Regions from separate parts of the Kitasatospora sp. NBC_01250 genome, predicted to be linked through region 2. Evidence: riboswitches for the same ligand, from Rfam matches in the RefSeq annotation. Region 2 holds a riboswitch; each other region holds the start of a gene.
What was found. A riboswitch is a leader RNA that binds a small molecule or an ion and turns the genes downstream of it on or off. The one in region 2 is predicted to bind cobalamin.

Region 1 (2,195 bases), 5.1 Mb from region 2:
ACCATCGGCTCGTTCCCGCAGACCACCGAGCTGCGGGTCGCCCGCGCGGACCTGACCGCGCGGCGGATCGACGAGGCCGCCTACCGCGAGCGTATCGAGGCCGAGGTGCGCGAGGTGATCGCCTACCAGGAGAAGGCGGGCCTGGACGTGCTGGTGCACGGCGAGCCCGAACGCAACGACATGGTGCAGTACTTCGCCGAGCAGCTCACCGGCTACCTGGCCACCCGGCACGGCTGGGTGCAGTCCTACGGCACCCGCTACGTGCGCCCGCCGGTGCTGGCCGGCGACATCTCCCGCCCGCACCCGATGACCACCGACTGGTTCGGCTACGCGCAGAGCCTGACGGACCGTCCGGTCAAGGGCATGCTCACCGGCCCGGTCACCATGCTCGCCTGGTCCTTCGTCCGCGACGACCAGCCGCTCGCGGACACCGCGTTCCAGGTGGCACTCGCCCTGCGCGACGAGGTGCGCGACCTGGAGGCCGCCGGTGCGGCCGTGGTCCAGGTCGACGAGCCGGCGCTGCGCGAGAAGCTGCCGCTGCGCGCCGCCGACCGCCCCGCCTACCTGGACTGGGCCACGGCCGCGTTCCGGCTCGCGACCTCCGGGGTGCGGGCCGACACCCAGATCCACACCCACATGTGCTACGCCGAGTTCGGCGCGATCATGACGGCCATCGACGAGCTGGACGCCGACGTCATCTCGCTGGAGGCGGCCCGCTCGCACATGGAGGTGGCCGGAGAGCTGGCCGGGGCCGGCTACCCGCGCGAGGTCGGCCCGGGCGTGTGGGACATCCACTCGCCTCGGGTGCCGAGCACCGAGGAGGCCGTCGAGCTGCTGCGCGCCGGGCTCGCGGCGATCCCCGCCGAGCGGCTCTGGGTCAACCCCGACTGCGGCCTGAAGACCCGCGGTTGGCCCGAGACCCGGGCCTCGCTGGAGAGCCTGGTCGGCGCCGCCCGCCGCCTGCGGGAGGAACTCGCCGGCTGAGGTGCCGGCGTGGGATGAGAGGGGTGGGCGCAGACCACCTGCTGCGCCCACCCCGGTGGCCGACGCCGGCCACGTGACCTTGCCCGCATTGTGCCCCGGGAGCATCGGCGGCCATTGACGGCCCCTTTCCCGGGCCTTTACCCTACGGTGAGTAGTGATGGCGTAAGGAAGCTGGTGGAACTCCAGCACGGTCGCGCCACTGTGAGCGAGGCGCCTGCGGGCGGCTCGTGAGTCAGATACGACGCCATCACGGTCTGCCCCATCGAAGAGCGGGACGCACGATCCCCTGAAGGAGGCTCAACTGTGAGCACCAGTCTGCCCGGGCCCACCGCCCTGCCCGTCCCGGTCGTCGTTCCTGCGGCCAGGGCCGCCGCCTGGCTCGTCGTCAGCGCGCTGATCGCGCTGGCCGTCTACTACTTCATCGGCGTCGACCAGGGCGCCTACTCCGTGTTCGGCAAGGACATGCACATCCACGAGTTCGTGCACGACTCCCGCCATTTCCTCGGCTTCCCCTGTCACTGACCACCGGAAGCAGCGAACAACCCGACATGGAAAAAAGACTCGTCCTGCGCGGCGTCATCGCCGGCGCAGTGGCCGGCCTGCTCGCGTTCGTCTTCGCCCGGATCTTCGCCGAGCCGCAGATCCGGACGGCGATCGACTACGAGAGCGGGCGCGACGCCGCCCAAGGGGCCCTCGACAAGGCTGCCGGACTGCCCATGGACATGGGCGGCCCGGACATCTTCAGCCGCACCGTTCAGGCCAACATCGGCATCGGTGTCGGCATGATCCTCTTCGGCGCGGCGATGGGCGCGCTCTTCGCCGTCGCCTACGCCATCTGTCTGGGACGCACCGGCCGGCTCCGGCCGCGCCCGCTCGCGATGCTGGTGGCGCTGGGCGGATTCCTCGGCATCTACTTCGTGCCGTTCATCAAGTACCCGGCCAACCCGCCCTCGATCGGTCACCCCGACACCATCCGTGACCGCGGCAACCTCTACCTGGCGATGGTGGCCTGCTCGGTGCTCTTCCTGGTGCTCGCGGTCGTTCTCGGCAAGCGCCTCCAGGCCCGGTTCGGCAACTGGAACGCCACCCTGCTGGCGGCCGGCGCCTACGTCGTGGTGATCGGCACGATCATGGCCGTCCTCCCGTCGCTCGGCGAACTGGCCGACAATGTGCAGGAGTTCGGTCACCATGCGACCGAGACCCCGCTGCCG
Region 2 (2,195 bases):
CGGCTCGCTGACGGTCCCGATGGTGCTGCAGGGTCAGGCGCAGAGCGCCCAGATCGCCTGGAACAGGACCGGGCTCACCGACCTCAGGAACTACCCGGACACGCTCTTCCTGTCCTGGCACGTCGGGCTCGCGGTGCTGGCCGTGGGTCTGCTGGGGCTGCTGGCGGCCCGTCGGCACGCCGCCCTGCTCGCGGCCTGGGCGCTGCTGCCGCCGCTGGTGACCTTCGCCACCGCAAGCTGGCTGCACCTCTTCCTCAACCGCTACCTGCTCTTCACCCTGCCAGCCTGGGCGCTGCTGGCCGCCGCCGCGGTCTGCCGCATCGCCGGGCCGCTCACCCGCGAGGCCCGCCCCGCACTGCCGCGCCGGCTGCTCAGCTGGGTGCTGGTCGCCGCCGCGGTCGCCGGACTCGGCTGGACGGCCTGGCCCGGGATCCGGGCGACCCATCAGGACCTTGCGGGCGAGCCGGACTACGACCAGCTCACCCGGATCATGCTGCACGACCAGCAGCCCGGCGACGGCATCGTCTACAGCGGGATCCTGCAGGAGCGGATGTCGATGGCCTACGAGCTGCGCGACGTCAGGACCGCCCCGAAGGATATCCTGCTGCAGAAGTCGGCCGCCGTCACCGGCCTCTACTCGGCCCAGGAGTGCGACGACCCGGACGCCTGCGCAGCCAACACCAACCGGATCTGGCTGGTGTCCACCGGCACCGGAGCCGACCCGCTGGCCGCGCTCCCGCCGCAGACCGCCGAGGTGCTCCGCAGCCAGTTCCAGGCCACCCGGACCGACGCCCTCCCCTGGGTCAAGCTGGTCCTGCTGAGCCGGGTCCACCCCTCCCGCCGGGCCTCGGTGGCGGACGACCTCGGCGACCACAACGTGCAGATGGCGCCTGGCACCAGCTGACATTGCGGCCATCTGGTGTCGGTTTCACCACTCCACGCGACACTACATATGGGGTTGCTCGAAGCGGCTACCACTACATGTATGCTCACTCTCGCTGTCGACGCAGGGGAATCCGGTGGAAGTCCGGGACTGCCCCGCAACGGTGAGCGGCTGCGCCCACGGGTGCCCGCGAGTCCGGTTACCTGCCGACGGTGTGCCACCGGGCTTCCCCGCAGACGCCTTCATGCACAGCTGTACCGTCCGGCCTCGCGGGCAGGCCAGGGTGGATGACGCGCGCCGGAAAGTTTCGGCGTGCTGTTCTGCCCTGCCGCGCGCGCGGGCCACGGACTCCGCCAGTCCGCCGCCGCCACAGGAGAGAGCGCCTTGACCGTCGTTGACTCAGTTACCCTGCCCTCACAGGGTTCTTCCCCCAGCCTCCGGCCTGGCGGTGCCTCCAACGACGCCCAGACCGACCCCGGGGCCGCGCTGCTTCGGCTGCTCACCGACCGAAGCACCGACCTCCCCCAGGTGGACCCCGGCCACGTCGCCGCCGCCGCGCTGCGCGGCCGTCACGCCGGTTCGGACTTCGCCGAACTGCGCGGGCTGGCCGTGGACGCCGCAGCCTCGATGATCGCCGAGGACCCCCAGTACTCGAAGCTGGCCGCCCGCCTGCTCGCCCAGGAGATCGCCGACGAGGCGATCGGCCAGGGCGCCCTGTCCTTCGCCGCCTCGATCGCGGTGGGCCACACCGAGGGCCTGATCGGCGACAGCACCGCCGCCTTCGTGGCCAAGCACGCCGAGGCCCTGGACGCGCTGATCGACACCCGCGGCGACGACCGGTTCGAGTACTTCGGCCTGCGCACCGTGCAGTCCCGCTACCTGCTGCGCCACCCGATCACCCGCAAGGTGATCGAGACCCCGCAGCACTTCCTGCTCCGCGTCGCCTGCGGCCTGGCGGTCGGCGACGACGAGCAGTCGGTGCGCGAGGTGGCCGAGCTCTACGCCCTGATGAGCGCGCTCTCCTACCTGCCCTCCTCGCCCACCCTGTTCAACTCCGGCACCCGGCACCCGCAGATGTCCAGCTGCTACCTGCTGGACTCGCCGCTGGACAACCTGGACTCGATCTACTCCCGGTACGCCCAGATCGCCCGGCTGTCCAAGCACGCCGGCGGCATCGGCCTGTCCTACTCCCGGATCCGCTCGCGCGGCAGCCTGATCCGCGGCACCAACGGCAAGTCCAACGGCATCGTGCCGTTCCTGCGCACCCTGGACTCCTCGGTCGCCGCCGTCAACCAGGGCGGCCGTCGCAAGG
Region 3 (2,195 bases), 5.1 Mb from region 2:
CTGGCCGCCAGACTCGTCTCGCCGGCCTTCGCCGTCGCCGTCCTCGACGGGGCGGTGCTCCGGTACGGCCTGCGCGAGGCCCGCTGGCAGCCGGTGCCCGGCGGCATGTTCCCGCTCTCGTTGCCGCAGCAGGTCCTTGAACCCGTCGCCGACCGGGTCGAACTCGCCGACCGGTTGGGCGCGGACCTGCTCGACGGCCCGGTCCGGGAGTTGAGCGAGGCGCTCGGCGCCGGGTTCGGCGTCTCGGCGCGGATCCTGCACGGCAACGTGGCCTCCGCCGTCAACGGCGCCGCCGCGGCCATCGCCCGCTCGGCCCCTCAACTGGCTCCGGGCGCGCGCGAACTGGTCGCTCAGCTGCTCGCCCGTGCGCCCCTGCAGGGCGCGGGCACCGCGGCCGACGACGGCACCGGGTTCCGCCGCCGCAGCTGCTGCCTGATCTACCGGGCCGCCCCCGACCACGCGGGCGCCCTGTGCGGGGACTGCGTCCTCACCGCACCCCCGGGCCGCCGGGGATAGCAAGAGAGTGCCTTGCCAAGAAACGATATGACGATCCGTCGGACTGCGGCGGCGCGCGAAGCCGTCCGGTGCAGAGTTTCCCGGGTCTTGACCTGTGTGGACTTGAGTCCGGTGGGAGCGGCTCACTAGCCTGGCAAGGTTGCAGCCGCCTGCTGTGACGGTGTGCCAGCAGCGAAGTCCGGTGTGAACCCGGCACTGTCCCGCAACGGTGATGTCCCCCTCGGGGGGCGAGTCCGGTCGCCTGCTGCCGTGCCACGGATTCCCGCCTCGACGGAAGGACGGCCCGCCCGGCCCGCCGTGGCCGACTCGGGTGTGCCGCCCTGTCCGCGAGCATCCCGAGGAGGATGCCTTGCCCGCTCCGGCAACCCGGTTCAGAACGATGCGCGACGCGCTGCAGCCCTCCGAGTGGGGACGCCTGAGCCTGATGGCCCTGGTGATCCTGGCCCTCAACGGCCTCGGCTGGGGCATCTTCGTGTTCGCGGTCCTGCCGCACCACTTCCACTACGACGGGCTCGGCATCGGGATGGGCGTCGCGTTCACCGCGTGGACGCTGGGTGCCCGTCATGCTTTCGACGCCGACCACATCTCCGCGATCGACAACGTCACCCGCAAGTTCATGGCGGAGGAGAAGCGCCCGCTGGGCACCGGCTTCTTCTTCGCGCTGGGCCACTCCACCATCATCTGCGTGGTGGGCATCGGCCTCACCATCGCCGCCAAGGCCGTCTTCGGCGCGGTGGTCGACCCGAACTCCAGCTACGAGACCGTCGGCGGCGTCATCGGCACGGTCACCTCGGCGAGCTTCCTCTACCTCATCGCGCTGCTCAACCTCGTCGTGCTGGCGGGCATCGCCAAGGTGTTCCGGGCCATGCGGCGCGGCACCTTCGACGAGGCCGAGCTCGAACGCCAGCTCCAGGCACGCGGGTTGATGTACCGCTTCTTCGGCCGCTTCATGCGCACGATCAAGCACACCTGGCAGATGTTCTTCGTCGGCCTGATCTTCGGCATCGGCTTCGACACCGCCACCGAGGTCGTGCTGCTCGCCGCGACGGCCTACGCCGCCACCTCCGGCCTGCCGTTCTACGCCGTCCTCGCGCTGCCGCTGCTCTTCGCCGGCGGCATGACGCTGTTCGACACCCTGGACGGCTGCTTCATGAACTTCGCCTACGGCTGGGCCTTCGCCAACCCCGTCCGCAAGGTCTACTACAACCTGGTCATCACCGGCCTGTCGATCGCCGCGGCCTTCCTGATCGGCACCATCGAGCTGCTCGGCGTGCTCACCTCCGAGCTGCACCTCAAGGGCGCCTTCTGGGACTTCATGGCGAACTTCGACATCAACAAGGCGGGCTTCGCGATCGCCGCACTGTTCGCGCTGACCTGGATCGTCGCGCTGGTCTACTGGCGCTACGGCAAGGTCGAGGCCCGTTGGAGCACCCCGGCCGGCACACCGTCGGTGGACGCCAAGGAACTGGCCTGACGGGCGCTCGCAGCGGTCAGGTGAGCACAGGAAGCTCCGCACGCCCTCGCCCCGGCCGGGCACATGGGCGCGTAGGGGAGTGGGGGAATGCCACAATGCCCGGAGTGGATATCCACTCCGGGCATTCAGCGCTGGTGGGCCTAACAGGACTTGAACCTGTGGCCTCTTCCTTATCAGGGAAGCGCTCTAACCGTCTGAGCTATAG

Region 1: linked by a shared signal. The riboswitch ahead of OG500_RS02860 (CbtB domain-containing protein) and the one ahead of OG500_RS23930 (ribonucleoside-diphosphate reductase subunit alpha) in region 2 are both predicted to bind cobalamin.
Region 3: linked by a shared signal. The riboswitch ahead of OG500_RS02845 (HoxN/HupN/NixA family nickel/cobalt transporter) and the one ahead of OG500_RS23930 (ribonucleoside-diphosphate reductase subunit alpha) in region 2 are both predicted to bind cobalamin.

Annotation. Positions count from the first base shown of each region.
Region 1 is NZ_CP108476.1:594,744-596,938, reverse strand. Features, by position in the region: gene metE (5-methyltetrahydropteroyltriglutamate--homocysteine S-methyltransferase) at 1-984, shown strand, start outside; cobalamin riboswitch at 1,126-1,247, shown strand; gene OG500_RS02860 (CbtB domain-containing protein) at 1,288-1,506, shown strand; gene OG500_RS02855 (CbtA family protein) at 1,533-2,195, shown strand, end outside.
Region 2 is NZ_CP108476.1:5,663,946-5,666,140, reverse strand. Features, by position in the region: gene OG500_RS23935 (glycosyltransferase family 39 protein) at 1-904, shown strand, start outside; cobalamin riboswitch at 980-1,108, shown strand; gene OG500_RS23930 (ribonucleoside-diphosphate reductase subunit alpha) at 1,370-2,195, shown strand, end outside.
Region 3 is NZ_CP108476.1:592,085-594,279, reverse strand. Features, by position in the region: gene OG500_RS02850 ((2Fe-2S)-binding protein) at 1-516, shown strand, start outside; cobalamin riboswitch at 639-779, shown strand; gene OG500_RS02845 (HoxN/HupN/NixA family nickel/cobalt transporter) at 866-1,990, shown strand; tRNA gene OG500_RS02840 (tRNA-Ile) at 2,123-2,195, opposite strand, start outside.